3 regions of the Faecalibacterium sp. Marseille-Q4164 genome follow, and region 1 is predicted to be linked to each of the others. Evidence: riboswitches for the same ligand, from Rfam matches in the RefSeq annotation. Region 1 holds a riboswitch; each other region holds the start of a gene.
The links. A riboswitch is a leader RNA that binds a small molecule or an ion and turns the genes downstream of it on or off. The one in region 1 is predicted to bind cyclic di-GMP.

Region 1 (9,668 bases):
AGCGTGTTCTTGCCCATCTCCGTGTTCTGCACCACCGCTTCCAGCAGATTCAGGTTATCATTTTTCTGATTTTCCATACAAAAATCCCCCTTTGTGGCACTAGCTTGTACCGCAAAGGGGGATTTTATGCATTCGGTTTATTTGCTGCAGATCTGGTCGCCGCCGGCGGTCTGGGCCGCCTTCAGGCGCTGCTCACACAGCTGATACAGTGCGTCCCAGTTTTTGCCCCGCACCTCGCCGGTGCAGGCGCAGCCGATGGACTGGGTAAAGGGCACCCGGCGCATCAGGCCCATCGATGCCACGCACGCGCGGGGCATCTCGGCATAAATGCCGTTCAGCTCCTCGGCCAGCTCTGCGCAGTTCTTATCCGCGCAGCCGATGGCGAACAGCGTGTCCGTCAGGCGGCAGACCACCCGCTCTGCAGGGCGGTCGTAATACTTTTTCCACTGGTTGGCCACAAAACAGACCAGCTGGTTCATCACGGCATCGCCCTGCCGGGTGCGCATCCCGTCCTCATCGTCCAGCGCCACCAGCGCCAGCGAAGCACAGCGGTGAGCATCCGTCCACTCATCCAGCCGGGTGCAGAACTCCGTTTCAAAATAGCGGCGGTTAAACACGCCGGTCAGGAAATCGTGATTCATATCGTCCCGGCAGAGCTCCCGCTCCCGCGCGGTCATCCGATCCTCCGGCAGGTCGCTGCCCGCCAGCGGAGCCGTCATCTGCAGCTGCCAGAGCTTGCCGTCCGCCTCGATCAGGCGGCGCAGCACGCAGTCCACCTGCCCATTGCGCAGGACATAATCCACCTGCAGGCCATCGTCCTGCCAGGTGTCCGCGGCCTCCTCATCGGCTTCCGTCAGGGTCACGTCCTCAAAGGCGGTCTGTGCGTTTTCTGCAAAGGTGCGCAGATCCTGTTCCGTCCATTCTTTTTTCATGCGTTTTTCCCCATTATCCGGTGCCGGACTCTCTCCCTCCCGGCACAGCTTTGCCACACGGCCGCTGAAAGCGCAGCCCCATTACCGGAATTATACCATCTTGTGCCAGGCGTTTCCAGCAAAACGCACAAACTTTAACGTAATTTTTTACATTTTCGTCAAACTGCTAAACACACTCCGGGTTTCCGGCCCGGTTATGTACGGCAGTACACGGCGCACTCCGCCAGAATGCGCTTTGCCAGCGCGGCAGTGTCGAACCCATCGGCGGCGCGCCAGCTCCAGTTTCCTCCCAGCTTGCCGGGGCTGTTCAGGTGGGCTTCCTCGCCCAGGCCCAGCCAGTCGGCCATGGGGATGATGGCACGGTCGGCCACAGAGCCCAGCGCAGCCCGGAGCAGCGCGGTGCGGGCCGCCTCTGTTTTGACAGCGGCCACCTCCTTTGCGGTGGGCTGACAGCCGGTCAGATGCAGGTAGGCGGCGGCCACAGCCTTCTCCTTGGCCGATGCGCTCTCGTCCCACCAGGCGGTCAGCGTCGTGTTGTCGTGTGTACCGGGGTAGACCACGCTGTTCTTGACGTGGTTGTGGGGCAGGTACTCGCTGTCCCCGCCGCCGAACGCGAACTGCAGCACCTTCATGCCCGGGAAAGTGCTGTCTGCCAGCAGCTCCCGCACACTGGGGAAGAGCTCACCCAGATCCTCGGCGATGATGGGCAGCTTGCCCAGCGCACCTTCCAGCGCGTTGAACAGCTCCATCCGGGGGCCGGTCTCCCACTTGCCGGTCTTGGCGGTAGTGCTGTCTGCCGGGATGGCCCAGTAGGTATCAAAACCGCGGAAGTGGTCGATGCGGAGCAGGTCATAGATGCCCAGCGCATGGCGGACACGCTGGATCCACCAGGCATAGCCGGTCTGCTTATGGTAGGGCCAGTTGTACAGCGGGTTGCCCCAGAGCTGGCCGTCTGCCGAGAAGTAATCCGGCGGGCAGCCTGCCACCCGGGCAAAGCCGCCGTCTGCATCCAGCTCAAACAGCGGGCCGCCCATCCAGGCATCCACGGAATCTGCCGAGACATAGATGGGGATATCGCCCAGGATCTGCACGTTGTTGGCGTTGGCGTAGGCTTTCAGCTTCTTCCACTGGATGCTGAACTCGTACTGCAGAAACTTCCAGAAGCCGATCTCTTCCTCGTTCTCTGCCTTAAAAGCTTCCAGCGCCTGCGGCTCCCGCTTGCGGTACTCCCGGGGCCACTGGGTCCAGCTCTTCATGCCGTTGGCGGTCTTGAGGGCCATGTAGAGGGCATAATCCTCCAGCCAGCCCTCGTTTTCCAGCGTGAAGGCATAGTACGCATCCGGATAGTAATGGGCACAGCCGTGCTGGCCTGCACACTGCCTGCGCCAGGCGGCATAGGCGGCACGCAGGATCTTGTAGCGGCTGGTGTACAGGGTGCCGTAATCCACGTTCAGCGGGTCCTTGCCCCAAGGCTCGGCCTTGAGCTGGGCGGCTGTCAGCAGCCCCTCGGCTTTCAGAGCATCCAGATCAATGAAATAAGGGTTGCCCGCAAAGGCAGAGCAGCTCTGGTAGGGGCTGTCCCCATAGCCCGTGGGGCTCAGGGGCAGGATCTGCCAGATCTTCTGGCCTGCCGCCGCAAGGAAATCCACAAATTTTTCTGCCTTTTTGCCAAAGCAGCCGATCCCGTAGGGGCCGGGCAGGCTGGACACCGGCATCAGAATACCACTTTCACGCATTGTAAATCCTTCCTCGTCTCAAACTTTTTTGCTGGGGCTTGTCTGTTTTCTATCATAACATAACCGCAGACTATTTTCCACAGGCAAAAAACGTGGTATACTTGTTTTTATATTAGGAGGTGCTTATGCAGCCAACCGAAAAATACTATGAACACGATGCCTACCGCCGGGAGGCGGTGGGGCATATTCTAGCCGCAGAGCCGGACAGCCGGACCGGCGGCGGGCGCATCGCGCTGGACGGCACGGTGTTTTACCCCGAGGGCGGCGGCCAGCCTGCCGACCGGGGCACCCTGACCCTTGCCGACGGCACGGTGCTGACCGTCACCGATGTCCACGAGCAGGCGGGTGTCATCTGGCACATGGTCACTTCCCTGCCCGCCGGGGCGGTGCCCGGGGCCGAAGCCGCACAGGCCATCGACTGGGCATGGCGTTTTGACAAGATGCAGCAGCACACCGGCGAGCACATCCTCTCCGGCATCCTGCACAGCATGTTCGGGGCCGAGAACGTGGGCTTCCACATCGGCTCCGATGCCGTGCGGATGGACACGAACATCCCCATCTCCGCCGAGGGGCTGAAAGCAGCCGAGACTGCCGCCAACCGCATCATCTGGGAGAATGTGCCGGTGAACATCACCTACCCCACCCGGGAGGAGCTGGCCGCCCTGACCTACCGCTCCAAAAAGGAGATCGAGGGGCAGGTGCGGATCGTGACCATCCCCGGGGCGGATGTCTGTGCCTGCTGCGGCACCCACACCGCCTTTACCGGCGCGGTGGGCCAGATCAAGATCCTGGCCGCCGAAAACTATAAGGGCGGCGTGCGCCTGAGCGTCGTCTGCGGCGGGCGCGCGCTGGAAGCCGCGCAGGCCATGCGGGCACGGCAGGCAGAGATCGGTGCCCTGCTCAGCGCCAAGGCCAGCGAGACGGCCAACGCCGTGCACCGGGTGTATGACGAGTACACCGCCCTGAAATTCACCCACTTCGGGCTGTGCAGCCAGCTCTTTGACGCGCTGGCCGCGCAGGTAACACCCGGTGCGGATGCCATCCGCATCGTGCCGGGGCTGGACCCGGACGGCCTGCACCGGCTGGCTGTCCGCCTGACCGAAGCCACCACCGGCCTGTGCGCGGCCCTGACCCCCAACGAAAAGGGCACCGGCTACTGCCTTGCCCAGGCGGGCGGCGATGTCCGTGCCCTGACCAAAACCCTGAACGCCGCCCTCAATGGCCGCGGCGGCGGCAAACCCGGCATCTGTCAGGGAAGCTGCGCCGCTGCACCGGAACAAGTGGAAGAATTTTTGAGAAAGACGAAATAACTCCTTCCGTCATCGCTGCGCGATGCCACCTCCCTCAATGAGGGAGGCTTTGGCTGTACGGAAAGCTTTCCCTCTTCGCCGGTGGCTCCCTCGCTGAGGGAGCTGCCGCCGAAGGCGGCTGAAGGAGTCACACAACATCAAGGAGAATTACAAACTATGAGAATGCGTTTCAAACCCTACGCCCACGATGAGCTGATGGCCGCCGATTTCCACGTCCACGAGCCCCTGATCTGGGGCGGCAAGTGGCACGCACAGTATGCCCGCCCGGAGCAGCCCTTTGTGCTGGAACTGGGCTGCGGCAAGGGCGGCTTCCTCTCCCAGCTGGCCTGCGCCCACCCGGAAAACAACTATCTGGGCATCGACATCACCGACAAGGTGCTGATCCTTGCCAAGCGCAAGATCGAGGCCGCTTACACCGAGGCAGGCCGCCCCATCGATAACGTGAAGATCATGAGCACCGACATCGAGCGCATCAAAGGCGTGCTCACCGCCCAGGATACCGTCAGCCGCATCTATATCAACTTCTGCAACCCGTGGAGCAAGAACGCTTCCTCCAACAAGCACCGGCTCACCTATCCCCGCCAGCTCATCCAGTACCGCGAATTCCTGAAGGACGGCGGCGAGATCTACTTCAAGACCGATGACGACGACCTGTTCCGCGACAGCCTGGAGTACTTCCCCGCTTCCGGCTACGAGATCACCTGGAAGACCTTTGACCTGCACGAAAACGAGCCGGAGTGGAACATCCGCACCGAGCACGAGGGGATGTTCACCGAGATGGGCATCAAGATCAAGGCCCTGATCGCCAAAAAGCTGCCCGGCGATGCCGCCGTGACCTGGATCGAGCCCAAGGTCCTGAAAAAGAGGAAGGCTGCGGAGGAAGCCGCTGCCGCCGCAAAGGAGGAGTAAGATGTCCTTTTTTGTCAACACCATGGTCTGCGGCTTTTCGCTGTATCAGATCCTGGCGTTTTTCCTGATCTACTCCTGCCTGGGCTGGTGTTTGGAGGTCATCTATGCCGCCGTTTCCACCGGCCAGCTGGTGAACCGCGGCTTTCTGAACGGCCCGGTCTGCCCCATCTACGGCTTTGGCATGATCATCGTGCTGTTCACCCTTTCGCCGCTGGCAGACAACCTGCTGCTGCTCTATATCGGCGGCGTGATCCTGCCCAGCGTGCTGGAGCTGGTGGGCGGCTGGGCGCTCTACAAGCTCTACCACACCCGGTGGTGGGATTACAGCGACTTCCCCTTCAACATCGGCGGATATATCTGCCTGGAGTTCTCCCTTTTGTGGGGCGTGGGCACCGTTGTGGTGATGAAGGCCGTTCACCCCGTGATCGCGGGCTTTGTGGCGATGGTCCCCCAGATGGTGGGCTTTGTCCTCATGTGCATCCTGTACGCCTGCTACGCCGCCGACGTGGTGGTGACCGCCTTTGCGGCCTCTGACCTGGCCCGTGAGCTGGATGCCCTGGAAAAGGTGGCCGACAGTATGCACGCCGTGTCCGATGCCATGACCGAGCTGCTGGGCACCACCGCCATGGATGTGGACCAGAAGATGGACGAGAGCCGCCTGCAGCTCAAGCTGGCGGCTGCCGAGGCCCGGGACAATGCCGCCAAACTGAGCCCCCGGGATGCCGCTGCCGCCCTGCGCGCCAAGGCCGACGAGGCCATGGAGGCTGCCCGCAAGTCCTCCCAGGAGGCCCGGCTCAATGCCTCTGAGGCCGCCACTGCCGTCAAGCTGGCTGCCAAGGGCACCGCAGAGCGCACGGCAGAGCTGCTCCGTCTGGAACAGCTGGCCGAAGAGCTGCAGGCCCGCAGCGAGGAGATGCGCGCCCGCACCCGGAGCTCCAAGTACTTTGGCAAGGGCCGTATGCTCCGCGCTTACCCCAAGCTGCGCCACGGCGAAAAGCACCGCTCTCTGGACGAGCTGCGGGAGCGCCTGAAGTACGAGCGCAGGCACTGACCCTGCCCGCTGCAGCAACCCCAAATGCCCCTGACCGGCTTCTTTCGGTCAGGGGCATTTTTCTTGCACTGCATTCTCCATAAAGTCAGGCAGATCTTGTTCTGCTGCACGATTTTGTTTTCTTTATGTTTTTCACATTGTACACTTCTTTTGTATACTTCTCCAAACTTTCTTTCGTCATATTGACAAAAAAAAAAGAAAAGCGTATCTTGTTCTGTGCAAAATGCCATTTCCGCTAAAACTGAAGAATCGGCAAACCAGTCGAAAGGCTGCGACGCAAAGCTACAGGGCCTGTAACATGGCAGCCAGCTGCACGTTATTCTCTCCGGGTAAGGTAATACGAAACCTTGCACCTCCTTGTGAAGATGCGTCGGCTTCCCTTCAGGAGAGCGAGCGCACAGCGGGCCTACAAGGGTTCAGAGCGTCGTACCAGCCGTTTGGCCGGTGCGGCGCTCTTTTGTTTTGGCTGAAATAAAGAGAGTTTTGGGAAAATCATTGAAAAGGAGTAAAGAATTATGAGACCTAAGCGTTTGATCAGCTTATTGGTTGCGGTCTGCATGATGATCACCATGCTGCCCCTGTCGGCAGTCACGGCATTTGCGGCAGATATTCCCGCTCGTGGAGAAGATGAATTTGATTATCAAGGTTTGCGATATAAGAAACTGAGCAGTTCCACTGTCTCCGTTGTGGGGCCTGTGGAAGTACAGACGGAGAGAGTAATTCCTGAAACAGTTGTAAATAATGGTACAACATATACCGTTACAGAAATCGGTGACCGTGCATTTGATTGCCGACTGGTAGACAGCACTCCCTATAAAGATTATGTTGGAAAGCCAAATTTTGTTAGTATAAAAATACCAAAAACTATAACAAGAATTGGGGCATACGCATTTCGCCAGTGTGGTGACTTGCACACTAACTCCGGTCTTGTTAATGTTATTTTTGATAGTGAAAGTCAGTTGAAATTGATTGACCATGACGCATTCGCAAATTGCTGTGCAATTAGAGAATTTGAACTTCCCCGTGAGGTAGAAACTATTGGCGAAAACGCATTCTATGATGATTGGTGTATTAAAAAATTCACTTTTCAAGAAGGCTCAAGACTAAAAAGTATTGGTGGGAACGCATTCCATTGCAATTCTAGTTTACAGAGCCTCACCCTTCCTTCAAGCGTAACTAATATTGACCATCATGCATTTTATCAATGCAGTAGCCTTGATGAATTTGTCATTCCTGATGGCGTTGAAAGTATTGAGCGAGCAATGTTTGCTGAATGTTCAAAATTAAAAACAGTTACTGTTCCAAATAGTGTGAAAAAAGTTGTTCAAAAGGCATTTTTGAAATGTTCTTCCTTAGAAAATGTCGTTTATAAAGGTACTGCTGACCAATGGGATAATTTAATTAACAGTTCGAACTTTGAACAAACGGATAATGGAAATTTCAAAAATCCTACTGTGCTGAAATATCTTTGCACCGTCACTTTTGAAATGAACGGCCACGGCACCGCACCCGTAGCTCAGACTATTTACACTGGCGACAAGCTTGCAAAAGTTGCAGAACCCACCGCCGCCGGGTATACGTTTGGCGGCTGGTACACCGACAAAGAACTGACCAAAGCATTTGATGTTGAAAACGATACCGTTTCCGGCGATACCACCCTGTACGCCAAGTGGGAAGCCATCCCCGACCATGAATTGACTGTGAAAGTCGGCACCTTTACCTACGATGACAACGCCGCCAGCGACAAGGGCAATGTTTACGAGGGTGCTCTTGTTACCGTGACCTTCGACGAAAACAACCAGCTGTGGAAGGACAGCGGCCTGAGCTTTGACCACTGGGATATCCAGTCCAAAGCAAAACTGCTGGACGAAAACGGCGAGGAAATCGTCAACCCCGGCAAGACCTTTACCTTTGTGATGCCCAAAGAGGGCGTGACCATTGAAGCCATGCCCAAGGATGCCACCATTGAAGATGATGGGCCCAATGTGCTGGGCACTGCCGCGATCATTGGTACTGCCGCTGTGGGTACCGCAGTGCTGGGCTATCAGGCCTATTCTCTGGGCGCTGAATTTGCAGGCAAGCTGATGGCTCTGCCCTACTTCCCCAGCAACCGCAGCGCCCTTGCCATGATGCTGTGGGAGGATGCAGGCAAACCCATGCCCGAATCCGAACTGCTCTACCCCGATGTCGGGCAGGAAGAGCAGGATATGGACCTGCAGCACGCCGCCCGCTGGGCCATGGAAAACGAGCTTATCCCTGACCTGAACGATGAGGGCACGGCTCCGGAAGAGATGAAATTCTTCCCGGCCAATCCAGTAAGCAAGCTTGATGTGCTGAATGCATGGCAGAAGGCACAGGAGCTCAAGAACAACTAACGCCATCCCCGAATATTCCCAAATATACGTAGAAGCGCCTCATCCCTCACCGGATGGGGCGCTTCTGCGTTGTAATGTGTCGAATTTTCTGTTATACTGTACCTGTCGGCCTTCCGACCTCGATCTATAAGAGGAAGGGGGTGATTCCTATGGATATTTTATTCTCTTTCATCCTGTCCGTCGCAGCGGGTGTGGTCAGCTACTACATCTGCAAGTGGCTTGAGGAACAGTTCAAGGCCGGTAAGCACTAACCCTTAGCAAGCAGGAAGCCCCTTTGACAGTCGCAATGTCAAGGGGGCTTCTTGTTGCTTTGGTGATCCTATGGATATCACCTTATTCTCTTTCGCATTCCTATTATATGCGTTGGAATGCCAAAAGTCAAGCGTTTTTCGTATACCCACAGCCCCTTGGGATATCAGTGCTTCTACGTTGTAATGAGTCGAATTTTCTGTTATACTGTACTTGTCGGCCTTCCGACCTCGATCTATAAGAGGAAGGGGGTGAGTTTTATGAACTTTATAATCTCTTTTACACTGTCCGTCGCAGCGGGTGTAGTCAGCTATTACATCTGCAAGTGGCTTGACGACCAGTTCAAGGCCGGTAAGCACTAATCCTTAGCAAGCAGGAAGCCCCCTCGGTATTCGCACTACCGCGGGGGCTTCTTGTTGCTACTTGGTGAGTTTTATGAACTGCAACCAATCTCTTTTACAGCTTTATTATATGCTGTATCGCTCAAAAAGTCAAGCAGATTTTGTTTTGCTCACGCCCACAGATCCTCGGGGTACAGGCCCTCCTGGGTCTTCTGGGCGATGGCGGCCACCACGGTGGGCTTATCCTCGCGGTAGGTCACACCGTACCACTTATCGGTGCTCTTGAGCACGGTGACTGCTGCCTTGCCCTCATCGATGAGCTCGCTGGCCACGGTGGGCAGGAAATACTCGCATTTGAGGGGGTTCTTGGGCAGATTCTCACGCAGCCAGCCTGCAAAGCGGCGGTCGGCCTCGTCCAGGAAGCTCTTGCCGAAGCCCCACAGGTTCATGCTGACAGGCGCTTCCACCGGCAGGTCATCCGTGCCCTCACCGGTGAGGGAGGTGCAGCGGATGCCGCCCTCATAGGTCTCGATGCCGGTGCGCTCGGTCACGCTGTGCAGGGTGCCGTCCGGGTTCACCACGCAGACACCGCGGGAGACGGTGCCGTTCTCGGAGACGGTATTTTTGAGCAGGTAGCTCACCATGCAGTAATCGTAAACTGCGCCGTCCTGATGGGTGGACAGATACTCATAGATGACCTTGAAGGCCTCGGGGCCGTAGTAGTCGTCCGCGTTGATGACGGCGAAGGGGCCATCAATGAGGTCT
Region 2 (9,668 bases), on a different contig from region 1:
AGGGCGGTCTCCTCATTGAACACGAGCAGCGTCATGCTCTCGCTGCCGCCCGGCACGGTACTGCTGTGCACATTCCACACACCGTCGGCCAGATTGAGCTGCTGCCCTTCCGGGGTGCGGGCCTGTGCGGTATCCAGGCCGGGCAGCAGCTTCTGTGCCCTACCTGCAAGCCGGTCCTCGCCGCCCAGCAGCGCCGTGCGGAAGCGGCTGTTATACCACAGCACCGTCTCGCCAGAAAGCAGAGCCGCCGGCTGAGAGAGGGATTCCAGGCTGTATTGGGTCCTGGAATTTTCAAAGCTGCCGCCAGCCACCCACTTGGCGGTCCAGCGCCGCAGCTGATACCGGAAAACGCAGATGCCGATGCCCCACAGCACCACCAGCACTGCCAGCGCAGGCCAGCCTGCAGGCCGCTGCACCAGAAGCGCCAGTGTCAGCAGTGCACACAGCACTGCCAGCGCGGCGATCAGCATTTCCAACGTCCATCTCGGTTTTTGTTTCATGGAATCTTCTGCCTCCTGGTCTGCCTGCCCCGGCGGGGCGGCTTCCGGCTTATACCTCCATCAGAATGGGGAGGATCATCGGGCTGCGCTTGGTGCGGCGGTAGATATAGCTGCTCAGCGCCTCACGCACCCGGGTCTTGACGCTGTTCCAGTCGCGCACATGCTCTTCCACGCAGCGATCCAGCGCGTTTTCCACAATGCTCTGGGCCCCGTCCATCAGGCTCTCGTTCTCGCGCACATAGACAAAGCCGCGGCTCACAAGGTCAGGCCCGGCCAGCACCTTGCCGGTCTTGCTGTCCACGGTAGCCACAATGATGACCAGACCGTCCTCAGAGAGATGCTTGCGGTCACGCAGGACCACATTGCCCACATCGCCCACGCCCAGGCCGTCCACCATCACAGCACCGGCGGTGACAGGCTCGCCCAGCTTGATCTCGTCCCGGCTCAGGATAACGTTGGAGCCGTTCTCGGCAATGAGGATGTTGCTGGTGGGAATGCCCAGAGACGCGGCGGTCAGGGCATGCTTTTTCAGCTGCTTGTACTCGCCGTGCACGGGCAGGAAATACTTGGGTCTGGTCAGGGTGAGCATCAGCTTCTGCTCCTCCTGGCAGGCGTGGCCGGAAACATGGACATCATACATGCTCTCGTAGATGACCTCCGCACCCAGCAGGAGCAGACCGTTGACGATCTTGGTCACGCTCTTCTCGTTGCCGGGAATGGGGTTGGCGGAGATGATGATGAAGTCGCCGGGGCCCACCCGCACCTGGCGGTGGCTGCAGGAGGCCATGCGGGAAAGGGCGCTCAGGGGCTCGCCCTGGCTGCCGGTGGTGATCAGCACCACCTGCTCCGGCGGGTACTGGTTCAGCTCATCCACACTGATAAGGGTGCCCTCGGGGATGTGCATATAGCCCAGCTCCTGCGCCATGGCAGTGTTATTGACCATGCTGCGGCCGCTGAACGCCACCTTGCGGCCATCCTCCACGGCCAGATCAATGATCTGCTGGACGCGGTAGATATTGGACGCAAAGGTCGCAATGATGATGCGCTTGTTCCGGGCACGGGCAAACAGGTTGCGGACACCGGCGGCCACCTTCTGCTCCGTGGCGGTAAAGCCCGGGCGCTCGGCGTTGGTGGAATCGCTCAGCAGAGCCAGAACACCCTTCTGACCATACTCCGAAAGGGTGGTCAGGTCGGTCACGCCGCAGGCCAGCGGGGTGTAATCGATCTTGAAGTCGCCGGTCTGGATGATCGTTCCGGCGGGGCTGTCAATGGCAAAGGCCACGGAATCGGGGATGGAGTGGTTGACATGGATGGGCTCCACGGTAAAGCAGCCCAGCTTGATCTTCTGTTTGGGGGTGATCTCCACGAACTTGGTCTTGCCTGCCAGGCCAAACTCCTCCAGCTTGTTCCGGATGAGGCCGCAGGTCAGCCGGGTGCCGTAGATGGGCAGATCAAACTTCTGCAGCAGGTAGGGAATGCTGCCGATGTGGTCTTCGTGGCCGTGGGTGATGAGCAGTCCCTTGATCTTGTCCTTATTCTGCACCACAAAGGTAAAGTCGGGGATGACCATGTCCACGCCGTACATCTCACTGTCCGGGAATACAAGGCCGCAGTCCACAATGATCATATCCCCGTTGCACTCATACACGGTCATGTTCTTGCCCACTTCGCCCAGACCGCCCAGCGGGTAGATGTGGATGGGCACAGCGGCCTCCTTGGGCTGCTGTGCGCGGCGGGGCCGCCGGTTATAATAAGGGCGGCGGGTGCGGGTACGCTTTTCCCCGCCGGATTCACTGTTTCTGTTCGGATTGTTCTGAGCCTGAGCCGGGTTCTGTTCTTTGACCTGTGCCATGCGGTACCTCCAAAATCAATTACAAAACGCAGGCACACCCCTTTGCGAGCGGCCTGTCTGCTGTGAAGGAGCAGCAAACGCACCGCCGCTCCCATCGAAACCATCGTATAGAATTTTTCGCTTCCATGCCCGTTTTCGGCACTGGGATGGCCGGAACGGAGTAATTTCTGCCCTGTCAGTCCATCTGTTCGATGCGACCGCGGCACTGCCCCGTTCCGGCCGGACACACCGCATCGGTGCGCCCCTATACGCATTTTGTTACAAACAGTATAGTATTTCTTGTCCACTTTGTCAATTCAAAGCTTTGCCGGAAAAGCCGGGGATGATACGTTTTCCTCTTGACAGAACCGGAAAAATAGCTCTAAATAGAGGTATCCAAAAATTCAAGTTCCGGGAGAAACAGATGAAACAAGTCGAAGTTTACACCGATGGCGCGTGCAGCGGCAACCCCGGCCCGGGCGGCTGGGGTGCAGTGCTGCGCTACCGCTTCAACGGCAAGGTCTACGAAAAAGAGCTCAGCGGCGGCGATGCTTCCACCACCAACAACCGGATGGAGCTGACCGCCTTTATCGAGGCCCTGCGCCAGCTCAAGGAGCCCTGTGAGGTGAGGCTGTGCTCTGACAGCCAGTACGTCATCAATGGGCTGGAAAAGGGCTGGGCCAGGGGCTGGAAGCGCCGGGGCTGGAAAAAGTCCGACGGCTCCCCTGCCCTGAACCCCGACCTGTGGGAACAGGCATTGGAGCAGGAAGCCCGGCACAAGATCACCTATGTCTGGGTCAAGGGCCACGCAGGCCACCCGGAAAACGAGCGCTGCGACCAGCTGGCCGTGGCACAAAGTCAGGCACACGGAGGGAGACAGGGACGATGAGCGATACATTTCTGCCCGGCAGCGGGTTCGATACCTATGAGCAGCAGGACAAGGTGCTGGTGGGCCTGTGCGGCGGCACGGGCTGCAAAGCAGCTGTCCGCATTTTACAGCAGCAGGGCTTTGCGGTGATGGGCGCTGTGGTGCGTCTGTGCACCGATGACCCCGTTGTGGATGCCGCCAAGGAAGCCGCCAAGGCTCTGGGCATCGAGTGCATCACCCTGAATGCCAGCGAACTGGCCAGCCAGCTGGCCGAGGAGACCGCTGCCCCGGCCGACCTGCGCTTCCCCGCCCTGCTGGCGGCGGCTGACCGGCTGGGCATCCAGTACATTGCCACCGGCCACCGCGCCCGGGTAGAGACCGGTGCAGACGGCGTGCACGTCCTCTGCCCTGCCGAAATTGCGGACGAGAGTGCCCGGCTTGCCGCCCTGCCGCAGGAGACGCTGGGCCGGCTCATCCTGCCCTTGGGCGATTTCAGCCCCGAGGATGTGGCTGAGATGGCAGCAGAATAAAAAACAAAAGAGATGCACCCTGCCTTCCTGAAACCGGTTCAGGGAGCGGGGTGCATCTCTTTTTGCTTTATTTTATTTCATCGTACAACGCTCAATGGAAGTCATCCGCTTACTTTGCGAAGATCTGGATCCAGTTGTGGCCCCACTGAGAATTGGCATCGTAGTTGTAGCCAAGGCACATATACTTGGCGGCGGGGTCCATGATATTGACACGGTGGCCTTCCGAAGCCATCCAGTCTGCAACGACTTTTTCGGGCGTGGTCTCGCCCCAGGCGGCATTCTCGCCGGTGGCGGTATCAGACACACCGTACTCCTTCAGCACGGTGAAACAGTTGGTGCCATCGGGGCGGGTGTGGGAAGCGACCTTTGCCACTTCCTTTGCGCGCTCATCGGCGGCGGCCTGCAGCTTGGCATCGCCCATAGCCAGAGGTGCCAGATTTTCCTTTGCACGCTCAGCGTTGACCAGCGCCAGCACTTCCTGTGCAAAACCGTTCTCACTGGTGCCGCGGGCGTAGGTGAAGATCATCACCCAGTAATTGCCATACTCGCCGCCCTCGTAGTAGCCAATGCCAACGGAGGTGGCATCCTTGTCCAGCATCCGCTCCTTGAAGAAATCGTAGCGATTCCAGGCGGCGACCACATCCGAAGCATCCTCAGCAGCTGCCCAGTAGTTCTCGCCCACGGAAACATCGTCCACACCGTACTCCGGCAGGATGGTGAACTCGCGGCTGCCATTGGGGCGGTTGTAGGAGTAATTGACGGTAAGTTCTTTTGCACGGGCCTGTGCGGCAGCATTCAGTGCGCTGCTGCCCATGCTCAGAGGAGCCACACCAGCCTGTGCACGCTCTGCGTTGACGAGCTGCAGCAGCTCATCGGCCTTGGAAGCTGCGTGTGCGGGCATTGCCAGAACAAACATCAGGCAGATGAATGCGGCGCAGCAGACCAGATTCTTCAGGACTTTCATCGAAGCGTTACGCATGGTGTTGAACCTCTTTTGTGTTACCCCATGAAAAAAGGTGTCGATTGCTGGTATACTCGGCAATCGACATCTGATGCTTCAGATGAAGGTCACTCAACACCCATTCTCCGCTGTGGAGACCCTCAGGTGATGAGAAGCAACTGGCTGCCATTTTACAGGCCCTATAGCTTTGCGTCACAGCCTTTCGACTGCTTTGCCGAGGATATTCAGTTTTGCGTGCCTTTCTTCTTTTGGGAAGAAATTTGAGAACGAAAAAAGGTGTTGTTCTGCAATACACTCAGCAAAACAACACCTAGAAAATCTAAGCAGGTCGCCCAAAGAAAGATTTCTTTGAGAAGCAGCTGGCTGCCATTTTACAGGCCCTGTAGCTTTGCGTCACAGCCTTTCGACTGTTTTGCCGAGAATATTCAATTCACCTTGAGGAGCCGTTTCCATTTCCTCGACGCTATCCTACCACATCGGACAGAACCTGTCAACTGTTTTGGAGCAGCTTTCTCAAAAAATCTGCTTTTTTGAAGAGTTCTTCCGTTATGCCTGCACCTCTGCCGCCTTTTTGCGCAGCAGGTCGAGGTCTGCGGCATCCGGGTGAGCCAGCGCCTTGTCAAAGTTCTCGATCAGCATCTCGAGGTTGGGTGCATGGTTGGGCTGCTGCAGCATCTTTTCGTACTGCTGGCGCACAATCATGGGCATCTTGCCCTGGCACATATAGGTTCCAATGACCGTGTTGCTCTCATCCAGCGATTTCTGCACCGCTGCCAGGATCTGCTCGAAATATTCCGCACTGCCGCCAAAGCCTGCGGTGCCGAACAAAAAGACCCGCTTCCCCTTCAGGGTCTGCAAAAAGGCGGTGAGGGTGTCATCGGCATGGCCCTTGTCCGTCCAGAAGCCGATGTAAAGGGTCTCAGCCTCCAGTGCCTCCGGGGCCGGTGCTCCGAAGTAGGTGCACTCATTCTGGGGCAAGCTTGCGCGAAGGGTGTCGGCCAGCAGGCGGGTGTTGCCGGTCTTGCTGCTGAAAACGATGGCGTAGCTCATGGTCATTCTCCTTTATTATGTTTGAGATCAGATGCTTCCCTGTTCTTTTGCGTTCAGGGCATCATAGATACAGCGGGTGCCCTGATGGGCGATCAGGCCGCCCAGGCACTTTTTGTTGCAGCGGACACAGCGGTGGATCTTTGCCGCATTGCCGCTCTGCAGTTTGTTGACCCAGTTGGGGTCGGCCAGCAGCTGGCGGCACATTGCTGCGCACTGGATGCGGCCGCTGGCAAGCTGCTGCTCCACAAAATCGGGGTCGTTCAGGCCGCCCACACCGCAGAGCGGCACACTGGTATACCGGCGCACCTCATCGCAGAACTTGAGGAAGCAGCCGGTCTCCTTGAACTCGGGGTGGCTGGCCGGCGGGATGGTGTTTTCCAGCGCAGAGTGGTTGGCCAGTGTCACATGGAAGCTGGTCACGCCTGCCTGCACCAGCAGGGGCACGAACACGGCCAGTTCCTCCTCCACCACACCGGCGTTGCCGTAATGGGGGTTCTCCTGCCGGACAGCCAGCTTGTAGTCAATGGCCATGCCGGGCACAGCGGCGTGCACTGCCTTGACAGCTTCCACGGCAAAGCGGGCGCGGCGCTCGGCACTGCCGCCGTATTCATCGGTGCGGTGGTTGAAGATGGCGGAAGAGAAGCTGCCGCACATCCGGTCGCCGTGCACCTGCACCATGTCAAAGCCCGCCTGCTTTGCCAGCACAGCAGCCTTGCCAAAGCCCGCGATGATCTGATGGATCTTTTTCTGGGACATCTTGGTGATGTAGGGACCCACGGCATCGTTCATCCGCTCCCGCAGCTGGTCGGGGGTGATCTTTTTCATCAGCATCCCCGGGATGCACTTGATGATGGACATCATGTCGGTATCGGTCTGGTGGAGCTGGGCGCAGACCTTACAGCCGTATTTGTGGGCAGTCTCGCAGATCTGCTGATAGAAGGCGAAGCCCTTTTTGTCAAACAGGGACTTCTCGAACCGGCTCTTGGCCACCGGCACGTCGCCGATGATGATCATGGCGCAGCCGCCCTTGGCCAGCCGCTCCATCTCTGCCAGATATTCCTCGTCCGAAAGGCCGAAGGTGGTGGGGGCAAAGATGATGCGGTTCTTCAGCTGCATTCCACCGTAATCAATGGGGCTCAGGATGGTGTCGTACATGTTACACACTCTCTTTCCTCGTCCGTGCTGCCTTTTGCAGCAGGCTCAGGAGCTGGTGCTGTTCCTCTTCGGTCAGCCCGCTCAAATTTTGTGCATCCCAATCGAAAAATACCTGGTGACAGGTCCGGAATGCTCTCTCACCCGCCGGGGTCAGCCCCAAATGATAACTGCGGCCCTGCTTTTCCCGGGTCATAAAGCCATCTTCCACCAGCTTGATCACGCTGCGCTGGCAGTGGCCCCAGTCCAGGTGCAGGTTTTTGGTCATCTCAGCCGGGGTGCAGCCGGGATGTTTGCCCACGTAGATCACAAAATACATCATGCCAAAGCTCAGGCCAAACTCCTGCAGCTGCTGGGTGGTGTAGGCTGCGAACTGCTTGTAAAACTCCATCACGTAGAAGGATATGGTCGATTGGATCACTCTTTGCATCTCCTTTACTTGACAAGGTCTAGTATAATCGCATTACTTGATAAAGTCAAGTACTTTTTTCAAAAAAATTCTCCCTGCTCCGTATTTCTGTTTCGGGAGCAGGGAGAAAACGATTTTTTGCCTCAGACCAGCGGCATGATATTTTCCGGGGCGGCAGCCAGGCAGGCGGGTGCTTTTGGCGGCGGGGCCGCCAATGTCTCCTTGGACACCTTCCACCACAGGCGGGCCTCACCGCCGGGCAGGGTGAAGATCATATTCCAGTCAAAGGGGTTCTCACTGGTGGAGACAGCCTGCACCGGCAGGCTGTTGGGGGTGCCGGGAGCGCAGGGCGCAAAATCATGGGCGCGGATGCCCACGGCGCGGCAGCCCTCGGGCACCGGCAGAGCCACGGTCAGCGGCTGTTCCCAGCCCGCCAGATGAACGGTATGCTCCCCCACCCGGGTGCAGGGCAGAATATTCTTGCAGCCGGTCAGGCGGGCGGCGGCACGGGTGCGGGGGTCAGCAAAGACCTCCTTGGTCGTACCTGCCCGGAGCACCTCGCCGCTGTCCATCACGATCATCTCCCTGCACAGGCGGTAGGCCTCGTCCCGGTTGTGGGTCACCAGCAGGGCCGTGCCCGCAAACCCGGCCAGCAGGCTGCCTACCTCCCCCTCTACCTCCTCGCGCAGGTAGCTGTCCAGCGCGCTGAACGGCTCGTCCAGCATCAGGATGCGGGGTTTAGCCGCCAGGATGCGGGCCAGGGCGGCACGCTGCTGCTGCCCGCCCGAAAGCGCACCGGGCAGGCGCTTGGCCAGTTCCTCCAGCCGCATGGCCCGCAATGCCTCGGCACAGGCGGCCCTGCGGGCGGCAGGATCCTTTTCCTTTTTCAGGGCACAGAGGATATTCTGCTCCACGGTCATGTTGGGGAACAGGGCGTAGTTCTGGAACAGCAGACCCACATTGCGCTGCTGGGGCGGCAGGTCGATGCCCTGAGCGCTGTCGAACAGCACCCGGCCATCCAGCACGATGCGCCCCTCGTCCGGCCGGACGATGCCTGCAATGCAGCGCAGGGTCATGCTTTTGCCGCAGCCGGACGCGCCCAGAAGGGCGGTGGCAGTGTCCCCTGCCGTGAACGCAGCGTGGAGGGTAAAGCCATCAAACCGCTTGGTCACATTTACTTCCAGGCTCATGTGCGCTTTCCTCCCTGCTTCTGCCTGCGTTCCAGCAGGTTCACTGCCAGCAGCACCACCGCCGAGATAACGATATCCACCAGCACCCACTGCATGGCCCCGGCTTCATCGTTGGTGCGCCAGAGCTGGTAGACCGTGGTTGCAATGGTGGCCGTCTTGCCCGGCGTGTAGCCTGCGATCATGCTGGTGGCACCATATTCGCCCAGCGCACGGGCAAAGGCCAGCACCGTACCGGCCAGAATGCCCTGACGGCAGCAGGGCATCCGCACCCGCCAGAAGATCCAGGTGTTGGAAAGTCCCAGCGTCTGTGCCGACCAGGCCAGCGTTTCGTCAAAACTCTCAAAGGCACCGCGGGCCGTGCGGTACATCAGCGGAAAGGCCACCACGATGGAAGCAAAAATGGCGCTGTACCAGTTCATCACCAGCTTCACGCCGAAATGTTCCATGAAAAAGATGCCCAGCGGCCTTTTTGCGCCGAACAGCAGCAGCAGGAAATATCCCACGACCGTGGGCGGCAGCACCATGGGCAGGGTGAGCACCACATCCAGCACGCCCTTGAGCACGCGCGGGAGCTTTGCAATATAGTAGGCCGCAAAGATGCCTAAAAAGAACACCACTGCGCAGCTGATCAGCGCAATGCGCAGGCTGTTCCATAAGGGATACCAGTCCATACCATCTCCCCAGCGGATGCTTACAGTGCGGTGAAGCCGACGCTCTCGAACACGGTCGCAGCCTTGTCGGTGCGCAGGTAAGCCAGGAACTCCTTGGCAGCCTCGGCATGGAGGGCGTTCTTCATCACAGCGGCGGGGTAGATGACCTGGCCGCACATTTCCTTGGTGGCCTCGTCCACGGGGGTCAGACCGGCGCTGTACGCATCGGTGCAGTAAACGACACCGGCATCCACGCTGGCCTCGCTGACCTGGGTGGTGACTTCCTTGACGTTGGAGCCGTAGGTGATGACACCGGCAGCAGCCAGAGCTGCCTCATCCAGATCATAGTAAGCCAGGATCTTCTGGGTGTACTGACCCACGGGCACATCGCTGTTGCCCATGCAGAACAGGATATTCTCTGCCTTCAGGTGCTCGGCCAGGCTGTCGAAGCTGTCAATCCCCTTGTCGCTGCCCTCAGGCACACAGAGCACGACCTTGTTCTCCAGCAGATCTACACGGCTTTCGGC
Region 3 (9,668 bases), on a different contig from region 1:
TATGCTGAACGCCGACCGGGAAAGCCGGGTGCGGTATCTGTCCCGGCGCATCATCTCCACGGAAACCGGCATTAAGAAGGAACAGCTGGCCGATCAGCTTTTTCTCTCGGCTTCGGCATTGCGGGAGCCGCTGAGCATGGCGACCCGCCTGTGTGAGAGCTTTGGCCTGCGGATCGTCTCACGCCCCGGCACCGGAATGCGGGTGGAAGGAGAAGAGTACAAGCGCAGGCTGGCACTGACCGAAGTCTCCGGCGTGCATTTCCACAAGGAAACGCTGGATTGCAGTGACCCGGACAGTGCATCCTGGCTCAGCTGCGGATACGAAGAGCGGCAGGATATCCGGCATACATTTCTGAAGATCCTGCGGGAAAGCCCGATCTCCCTGCGGGACAGTGCGACCCAGCGTGTGGCGGTCTACCTGATCATTGCACGGAACCGGGTGCAGAACGGCCATGAGATCCGGCTGCCGGACCCATGGCTGGAAAGCATCTCCGGAACGATGTTCTATCCGCTGGCACAGTCCATTTACCACACACTGGAGGAACAATACGGGGGCTATGCCATGCCCCGGGATGAGGTGGCGTTTCTGGGCATTCTGCTGTTCAGTATGCTGGATGTGAACCTGAAGCGGGACCCGTTCAGCCTGCATCCCGGCTTTGCAGGGCAGGCGGGACGCTTGCGAGACCGGGTGCTGGTCTACCTGAAGCAGGAGACTGGACTGGATTTTGCGCCCTTGCCAATGGCAAGGGATCTGCTGCAGCAGATCCTATTCAATCTGATCGCACAACATTTCTATGGAACGGACGGCACAATGCAGTATGACTATGTTTATGAACTGCAATTTCTGGATTGCCCGCTCTGTGCGGAACTGAGCCGCCGGGTGATTGAATTTATCCAGACGGTTTATCCGTTCCGGGCAAACCGGTTTCTGCTGGCAATGCTGAGCTGCTATTTCTTCAGCCTGCTGCACGAGATCCGGTATCCCATCCGGCCGCTCCGTCTGTGCTCCACCCATTTTCTGGGAACCGAGTATGCCCGGATCCAGACAGAGGGCCTGAAAGAGCGTTACCCCGAACTGGTCGAAGAGATTACGCCGATGAACCTGTACGAGCTGCGCCGCATCGACCCGGCAGAATGCGACGGAGTGCTGCTGGGAAACGGCGCAGAACAGGAAGAGGGAATAAAGCCCGGCTACCGGTATGATTACCCGGTGGAACTGTTGCTGCTGATCCGGAACGAACGGGACTTTGACCGTGTTTACAACACCCTGCTGGTGGAAGCATACCAGTATCGGCAGCAGCTTCCGCCGCCGGAGAATTATCGTGTAATCCGAAACTTCCAGTATTACACGCCGGAGCAGTTCTTCCAGTATCTGGCGGGGGTACATGGCAGGGACGAAGCCGAACGGCAGACACTTCTGAACCGGTGGATCACACGGGAAAAATGCTGGACGTACCAGTGCGGCGAGGTCGTGGTCGTCTTTCAGGAGGAACAGGGCGCAGAAGGGGAAGAGATCCGACTGGAATTCTACCCGCTGGAAAAACGAGCACTCTGGGGAGAACGGAAGATCCGGGCACTGCTGTATGTCGGCGGCGGACTTCACGACTGGCAGAAGATGAAAGCGCTGAATACACTGCTGTACTCTTTTGTGCGGTACCCGGAAGAACTGGAAGCCTTTGCGGAAGACCCGCCCCGGATGGCGGCGGAATGGCTTCGGCGCTCGTTGCAGACTATGTAAAATCACCAAATCATGGCGCACAGTTTTGAGCAGGGTGTTCAACTGTGCGCCATTTTGAACTTATAAAATGAAATCAAAGCGACTTGAACTTATTCTATAAATCAAAAAGCGTTGAACTCTGTGCAAAATAGAGATAAAATGTGAACATCGAAGGAAAATAATTAGCTTGTAGTCGAAAAGAGGATGCCTGTTATGCTGAAAATCTTTCTCTCGTCCCATGGCTCAATGGCCAGCGGAATGCAAAGCTCGCTGAAGATCCTGATGGGAGAGTGCGAGAATTTGACCGTATTTGATGCCTATCTGGATGAGAGCTGCGTGCAGGATCATCTGGATGCATTCTATGAGACTGTCGGTCCGGAGGACGAAGTGCTGCTGTGCAGCGACCTTTACGGCGGCAGCGTGAATCAGGCCATGTTCACCTATCTGGACCACCCAAACACCCGGCTGGTGAGCGGTGTGAACATGAGCTTCATGATGAATGTTCTGAGCGAGGATACCCTCAGCGACGAACGGCTGGATGAGATCATTGAAGAAAGCCGCGAGTATCTGCGCCGTGTGGAACCGGAAGTTCCTGCGGACACGGCACCGACAGGCAGCGACGACTTCTTCTGATAAAAAGAAAGGATGGAAAACTTATGATCAAATGGGTACGTTTGGATGAGCGCATGATCCATGGCCAGGTCGCCACCAAGTGGAGCCGCACGCTGGGCGTTGACCGCATCGTGGTGGCAGATGATACGGCAGCTGCCAGCGATATCATGCAGAAATCCCTGATGATGGCTGCACCGGCCACCTGCAAGACGGCGATCGTGACGGTGGATAAGGCAGTCTCGCTCTGCAACGATCCCCGTGCAGCCGGTCTGAAGATTCTGCTGATCGTCAGCACGCCGGAAAATCTGCTGCGTGTGGCCAAGGAAGTCAAGGATATCCCGCAGATCAATGTGGGCAATTATGGCCGCGTTGCTCCCAAGCACGGAACGGAAGCCCGCAAGACCTATACCAAGAATCTGTATGCCTACGAGGACGAAGTCGAGGTTCTGCGGCAGGTCATGGCAACCGGGATCCCCTGCAATGTGCAGACCATCCCCGATGATGTTCCGCAGGAACTTTCCAAGGTACTGGGCTGAGCGTGGTGCTCTGCCTGAAAATAAAAAAAAGTACAAGGAGGAAAAATCGCTATGTCAATTACCGCTGCAATCATCTGTGCAGTCGTGTATGCGGTCATCAACTGGCTTGACCCGTACACCCTGTCCTGGCAGTGCCTGAACCGCCCCATCGTGGTGGCACCGCTGGTCGGCCTGCTTCTGGGCGACTTCCAGACCGGCATCATCATGGGTGCTTCGCTGGAAGCAATCTTCATGGGCATCTCCGCTGTGGGCGGCTCGATCCCGTCCGACTGCCTGTCCGGCTCCATCATCGCTGTGGCGTATGCCATTGTGGTGGGCGGCGACGGTGCCATGGAAACCGGTCTGGCTCTGTCCCTGACCATCGGTACCGTGATGACCACCATCAATACCATGCTGATGCCTCTGTGGGCCGGCCTGGCTCCCTACTGGGAGAGACTGGCTTCTGAGTGCAAGCCCAACAAGTTCCGTGCCATTTCCATGGTCGTCAACTTCATCGCCTGCCTGCCCGGTGCGGCAATCATCTTCTTGGGCGTTGCCTTTGGCATCGAGGGTCTGCAGGCTGGTCTGGCTGCCTGCCCCGCATGGGTCATGACAGGTCTGGCCGCTGCCGGTACCATGATGACCGCCGTCGGTTTCGGCATCCTGCTGTCCATGATCTGGTCCACCGATATCGCCGTGTTCTTCTTTGTCGGCTTTATCTGCGCCAAGAGCCTGGGCCTGAGCAGCCTTGGCATCGCTGTGATCGGCGCTGCCATCGCCCTGACCCTGTTCTTCATTGACAAGCGCATCATTGATGCAAAGAACGCTGTGGCCGCTGCCCCCGCTGCGGGTGCTGCTACCCCTGCCAACAGTGAGGAGGATTTCTTCTGATGGAAAAGAAAGTTGTCAGCGCAGAGGAAAATAAGATCCTCAAAAAGATGTTCTGGAACAGCCATCTGGTCTTTGCGAACTTCAACATGACCAAGATGGAAGCCAATGGTTTCACCATGACCATGGCCCCCGCCGTGGAGAGTATTTATGGCGACGATATCGAAGGCAAGAAGGCCGCTTATGCCCGCCATCAGTCCTTCTTCAATACCCACGCAGTCGCATTCAACTTTATCGCAGGTCTGTGCTACGCATTGGAGAAGGATTGCCACGACGGTAAAGTTCCCGGCGAGACCATTGATGCCATCAAGGCCTCTCTGATGGGCCCCACCGCCGGTATGTTCGACTCCATCTTCTTCAACTGCCTGCGTGTCATCGGTGCCGGTATCGCAATCGGTCTGTGCTCGCAGGGCAACATCCTCGGCACCTTCATCTTCATCCTGCTGTACGGTATTTCGCAGTCCCTGCTCAAATGGTTCCTGCTGAAACTGGGCTATACACTGGGCACCAGCTTCATCGACACCGTCTTTAACAGCGGCCTGATGAGCGTTGCGACCCGCTGTGCATCCATCCTCGGCCTGATGATGGTCGGTGCCATGACGGCAACCACCGTGGGCTTCCCCCTGAACTGGACGCTGAACATCGGCGAGACCTCCATCGTGGTCTCCGAGCTGTTTAATGCCATCTATCCGGGCATTCTGAGCTTGGCTCTGGTGCTGTTCATGATGTGGCGAATCAAGAAGGGCAACCGCCCCACACAGCTGATCATCGGTCTGCTGATCTTTGGTCTGCTGGGCGCATTCCTTGGAATCTTCTAAAAAAATCAGATCGCCTGATCCTGCAAGGGGTCCGCAGTCCGGCAGGAGTAAAACGCTTCCTGCCGGACTTTTTTGTAGAAGGAGAACGGATATGACATTGCAAGACCTGATGATGTTGTATGGTGTCACCCTGGGCAAACGGCGCACTGCAAAGCAGAAATATCTTTTTGCCCAGCAGCTCAACGAGAGCCTACCGCCGCTGGGCTGGCCGGTGCGGGTTCAACAGAGGGAAGGACGGTTTTCCAAGATCGAAAACCTGATTGCCGGGGATCTGGCAAATGCAAAGGTCGTCATTGCGGTCCCCTTTGATACGCCGGCAAAGGCGCTGCGGCCCCAGAAATACTATCCGTTCCATCCGGACAAAAATGTTCAGCAGCGGGGGAGAGACCTTGCACTGCAATGCGTGCTGGAACTGCTCTGTTTCGGAGCGGCCTGCCTGATGTTCTGGTCCGGACGGGGAACCGGTGCCATGCTGCCCCGGACGCTGGCGGCACTGCTGCTGGCGGGGGTAGGTGTCTGGCTGCTGCTGCCCCATGCAAGCCCCTGCAACTTCAGCCGCTGTTCCGGTGCGGTCGCCACTGCCGTAAAGCTGGCGGAGGACCTGAGCGGTGAGGAGAACATCGCTTTTGCCTTCTGTGACCATGCAGTGGATAACTATGACGGCTTCCGGCTTCTGGCGCAGGAGATGCCAACTGCGGCAACTGTTCTGCTGCTGGACAATTTGACCAGCGGCCCGGCAGTGGCGCTGGCGCACGGCGAGTACCGGAAAGAGGCGGCGGAACAGCTGTGCAGTTTGCTGCCGGAGGATAAGGTCTATGACCGGAACTACCCGGAGGAACAGCGGCAGCGGAATCTGCTGGCGCTCTTTCCCAGAGGGATGATGCTCAGCTGTGGACGAGTGGAAAAAGGCGAATTTGTTGTGGAGAATACCTGCTGTGCACAGGACCATGTACTGGATCTGCCCCGGATGGAGCGGATGGAACGGGCGTTGGCCGATTTTGCAAAACAGGAAGCAAATAAGAAGGAGAACTGAATTATGAAACTGCATTCCAACCGCATTTATACGCCGAAAGGCCCCAAGGCAGGTGTGCTGACTGTGGAAGGCGGCAAGATCACTGCCTTTGCAGAAAATACGACCGACCCCGAAGCCATTGAATACGGCGACCAGCGGATCATCCCCGGCATTTTTGATACTCATAACCACGGCACCTGCGGTTATGATATCATGAATAAGAATGCCCCCCATGAAAAGCAGATCGCATCCGTGAAAGGTTATCTGAAGGGGCTGACAAGTCAGGGCACCGTGAACATCTTCCCGACGGTGTGCGACCCGGATTCCATCCGTGCGGTGGCAGAGGTGGCAAAAGAGGGTGATCAGGACGGTGCAACCATTCTGGGTATCCACAGCGAAGGCCCCTGGCTGAACCGCACCGGTGAAAAAGGCATCCGTACCGGCTGGCCGGAGGTAAGTATGGAGACGGCACATGCCATGGTGGAAGCCGGCGGCGGGTGGCTGCGTCTTGTGGCACTGGCACCGGAGATCCCCGGGATGGACCCCATCATCGAGTATTTCCTCTCGCAGGGCATCACAGTGGCAGCCGCCCACAGTGACAACAACTATAAGCAGGCCATGGCCGCCTATGCCAAGGGCATCAGTGTGGCGACCCATACCGGCAACGTCATGACCGATATGCATCACCGGGACATCGGCGGTCTGGGAGCAGCCCTGACCAATGAAAACGTTACCTGTGAGGTGATCTGCGACGGCCTGCACATCTGCGATGAGATGCTGGGCATCTACTTCAAGGTCAAGAGCACCGACAAATTCATGATGGTCAGTGACTGTACGGCTCTGTCCGGTGCACCGGTGGGCAAGTATGAGGGCATCTTTGAGGGGATGGCCCTGAATGTGACCCCGGAGGGCTTTGTTCTGACCGATACCGGCCGCCTGTGCGGTTCCAGCCAGCCGGTGCTGTTCGACATCAGAAATCTGGTGAACAATGTTGGCATCCCGCTGGAGACCTGCCTGAAGATGGCCTGCCTCAATCCCTGCATCAAGTATGGTTTTGCCGACCGCAAGGGTACCATTGAAGTGGGCAAGGACGCAGATCTGGTGGTCATCAGCGACGATTATCAGGCACAGGTCACCTACGCCGAGGGCCGGAAGGTCTATGACCGCAGCACCGAGGGCAAGATCTTCAATGCGGATTATCTGAACCGATAAGGACAAAGGAAACAGCTATGAGCAAGAAGTTGATCGTAGTAGCCGATGATTTCGGCTTCAGTGAGGCATACAACTATGGTGTCATCAAAGCCTATAAGGAGGGCGTGGTCTGCACCCTCTCGCTGATGAGCAACATGGCCGCCGTCCCCCATGCGGTGAAACTCTGGCAGAGCGAGTGCCCGGAGGTGCCGCTGGTCCAGCACACCAATTTTGTGCAGTACCGCCCCGTCAGCGCCCCGGAAAAGGTGCCCACGCTGGTAAACGAAGAGGGAATGTTCTACCGCAGCTATCTGTGGAAGAGCGAGAATCCCAATGATGCCAAATGCAAGGGCGAAGTTTACCCCAGCTATGAGGACCTGTATACCGAGACCATGGCCCAGCTGGACCGGCACAAAGAACTTGTGGGACATTATCCCCGGCATTTTGAGGGCCACAGCGCCATGACAAGGCCCATGGAGCAGGCGTTCCGGGATATCGGAAAGAAGCTGGGCATCCATAACATGGGCGATACGCTGGCCGAAGAACTGCCGATGAAACCGGCCTGCGAGCTGTTCAGTTTGGGCAACAGCAACGCAATGGAGATTCTGAACCGGGGCAGCCGCCCGGAGGACTGGCTGGAAGACCGCTTCGGCATCCTGAGCTCTCCCTACGAGTACAATATCCTACATTTCCATCCGGGTTATCTGGATCAGTACCTTCTGGACAATACTTCCCTGACCCTGCCCCGCTGCCGTGATCTGGCGACCCTGTGTGACCCGCAGGTTCGTCGCTGGCTGGATGAGCATGAGGTGGAACTGACCAACTTTGATGCCCTGTACGAATAACTGCGCCATTTCCAAGTGATACTTTATCATCCTCCATAGGAACGCCGCTGCACAGAATTGCGACCTGTGCGGCGGCGTTTTCTTAGTAATGGCCTAACCCTCTCAGCCAAAGTCTTTAACTGAGAGGGTCACCCCCACCCCCCGTCAAATCGCACTAAAAAATAGACTGCATTTGTTACAAATGACAAACTCATGGAAAACCCCTTGATTTTTATATAAGGGGGGTATAATAAAATGCAAAAGAGCACCCCCACAAAACAGAAGAATCGGCAAACCAGCTGGAAGGCTGCGACGCAAAGCTAAAGGGCCCAGACCGGGCAGCCAGCTGCACTTCCCCATAAGTACACCACAGCGTCACACCAGCCTTTCGGGGCAGGTGCGGCTCCTTTTTACATTTGCGGCGGGTGCAGGGAAAAGCGTTTGGGATACTTCATAAGGGAGGAAAAAGTTTATGAAACCAAAACGTGTAGTAAGTTTGCTGGTGGCGGGCTGTATGGCCGTCTCCATGGTGCCTGCTTCGGCGGTCACGGCGTTTGCGGAAACGGTGGGGAATACGTCTGCCTTGGCTGTGCTGGCACAAAATGCAGCAACAAGCGGCCCTTGCGGTGCAGAAGATCAGACGGAAAGTGTTTCTTGGGAAGTGGAACAAAACAATACGGCTGCGGAGAATCCTACATATACACTGAGCATCGAAGGTTCAGGTGCAATGGCGGATTACAATGCAATCACAGATGATGGAACAGTTGAAGATGACGGAACGGCTAAGAATTATACAATCATAACCCCGCGTGAAAACGCGGGGTTATGATTTGTCCATTTTTCGTGGATGCCCCAAGCGGCTAGATATCCGTAGCAACTCCGAGTTTTCGACTTCTCACGCTTTATCGAAAATTTGGAGGTCACACATGAGTTTTGATCCGAATGCTATTGGTAACCGTATTTTTACTTTGCGTACAAATGCGAAGTTATCGCAGGAAAAACTTGCTGAAAAACTTGGTGTTTCCCATCACCACCTGGGCGATCTTGAAAGGGGAAGCTCCAATGGCTCTGTAAAAATCCTGATCGATATTGCAGAATACTTCCATGTCAGTATGGATTATCTTCTTTTGGGTCGAGATCCTTCTAGGAATCAGTTTCAAAATGAACTGCAAGCCGCTATAGATCATCTTGAAAAAATCAAAGGTCTTTTATAATCACTTCAACAAGAAACGCTCCTGCCAGTTTTACACCGGCAAGAGCGTTTCTTGTGTTATTCAAAAATATCGGCAAGGGTAAGCAGCTGTACTTCTCCGCGTTCCTGTGCCTGAAGCAGACCGTCCGTAAATCCGCCTTTCGAGAAAATGTAGTAGTGGTAGTTTGTTCCTTTCCCAAAGACTGCTGCATATTCCCGAATCAGTTCCAGTTCGTCCAAACCGATTTTTTCATTGCGGTATTTGCAGGAGCCAATGATATAGTCATTACCCTCAACCGGCGTTCCGACAATGTCGATCTGGATCTGCTTCTTTTTTTGAGGGTCGGTTCCCCACCACTGCCCGATCTCACTCAACTCGATAGGAAGATCATTCGCATAATAGAGCAAATAGTCTTGACACATCTTCTCAAAAATCAGGCCCATATAGTCTGGAAAATACTGCTTCACCGCATGGGGGTAGGTCTTTGCGATCCGCCCCGAATCAATGGCACTTGCATTGACCGGCACAAAACGGTACCAAAAACGAAAAAAATTGTCCGCCAGAAGATAGATCGTTTTTTTGCCCGGTTTCTCTGTGATCGGCGTTTCTTTTTTGACGATTCCAAGGTCTATCAACGTTTTGAGGTACTTCGCCACCACAGAGTTTTCTTCACCAACTTTTGTGGTGATGTCGTTCAGGCGAGAAGCCCCCTCTGCAATTGCCTTGATGATTGCATTATAAATTGCAGGCTCACGCAGCTCCTGCTTTAACAGGTTGGCCGGTTCCTCATAGAGGTAGCTGGAACGGTCAAACAAGTTTTCCATCAGTGCTTCATCTACGCTGTCCCGAACATCCAATTTGTTGATATAATGCGGAACGCCGCCTGTGATGCCATAAA

Region 2: linked by a shared signal. The riboswitch ahead of J3352_RS09365 (CAP domain-containing protein) and the one ahead of J3352_RS14390 (leucine-rich repeat protein) in region 1 are both predicted to bind cyclic di-GMP.
Region 3: linked by a shared signal. The riboswitch ahead of J3352_RS05815 (hypothetical protein) and the one ahead of J3352_RS14390 (leucine-rich repeat protein) in region 1 are both predicted to bind cyclic di-GMP.

The regions. Positions count from the first base shown of each region.
Region 1 covers NZ_JAFREJ010000005.1:35,534-45,201, reverse strand. Annotated here, with positions in the region: gene J3352_RS07200 (hypothetical protein) at 1-77, opposite strand, end outside; gene J3352_RS07195 (diguanylate cyclase domain-containing protein) at 138-932, opposite strand; gene malQ (4-alpha-glucanotransferase) at 1,127-2,668, opposite strand; gene J3352_RS07185 (alanyl-tRNA editing protein) at 2,794-3,978, shown strand; gene trmB (tRNA (guanosine(46)-N7)-methyltransferase TrmB) at 4,135-4,887, shown strand; gene J3352_RS07175 (putative ABC transporter permease) at 4,889-5,938, shown strand; cyclic di-GMP riboswitch class I at 6,180-6,255, shown strand; gene J3352_RS14390 (leucine-rich repeat protein) at 6,454-8,313, shown strand; gene J3352_RS07165 (sugar phosphate nucleotidyltransferase) at 9,074-9,668, opposite strand, start outside.
Region 2 covers NZ_JAFREJ010000009.1:53,523-63,190, reverse strand. Annotated here, with positions in the region: gene J3352_RS09385 (DHH family phosphoesterase) at 1-500, opposite strand, end outside; gene J3352_RS09380 (ribonuclease J) at 550-2,352, opposite strand; gene rnhA (ribonuclease HI) at 2,756-3,220, shown strand; gene J3352_RS09370 (hypothetical protein) at 3,217-3,729, shown strand; gene J3352_RS09365 (CAP domain-containing protein) at 3,839-4,708, opposite strand; cyclic di-GMP riboswitch class I at 4,841-4,916, opposite strand; cyclic di-GMP riboswitch class I at 5,042-5,117, opposite strand; gene bilS (flavodoxin family protein BilS) at 5,237-5,740, opposite strand; gene bilR (bilirubin reductase) at 5,768-6,895, opposite strand; gene bilQ (bilirubin utilization transcriptional regulator BilQ) at 6,897-7,322, opposite strand; gene J3352_RS09345 (sulfate/molybdate ABC transporter ATP-binding protein) at 7,445-8,491, opposite strand; gene modB (molybdate ABC transporter permease subunit) at 8,488-9,162, opposite strand; gene modA (molybdate ABC transporter substrate-binding protein) at 9,183-9,668, opposite strand, start outside.
Region 3 covers NZ_JAFREJ010000003.1:167,880-177,547, reverse strand. Annotated here, with positions in the region: gene J3352_RS05855 (HTH domain-containing protein) at 1-1,738, shown strand, start outside; gene J3352_RS05850 (PTS sugar transporter subunit IIA) at 1,931-2,350, shown strand; gene J3352_RS05845 (PTS sugar transporter subunit IIB) at 2,374-2,865, shown strand; gene J3352_RS05840 (PTS sugar transporter subunit IIC) at 2,917-3,735, shown strand; gene J3352_RS05835 (PTS system mannose/fructose/sorbose family transporter subunit IID) at 3,735-4,550, shown strand; gene J3352_RS05830 (hypothetical protein) at 4,642-5,583, shown strand; gene J3352_RS05825 (N-acetylglucosamine-6-phosphate deacetylase) at 5,587-6,774, shown strand; gene J3352_RS05820 (ChbG/HpnK family deacetylase) at 6,792-7,598, shown strand; cyclic di-GMP riboswitch class I at 7,857-7,931, shown strand; gene J3352_RS05815 (hypothetical protein) at 8,050-8,406, shown strand; gene J3352_RS05810 (helix-turn-helix domain-containing protein) at 8,504-8,791, shown strand; gene J3352_RS05805 (ATP-binding protein) at 8,848-9,668, opposite strand, start outside.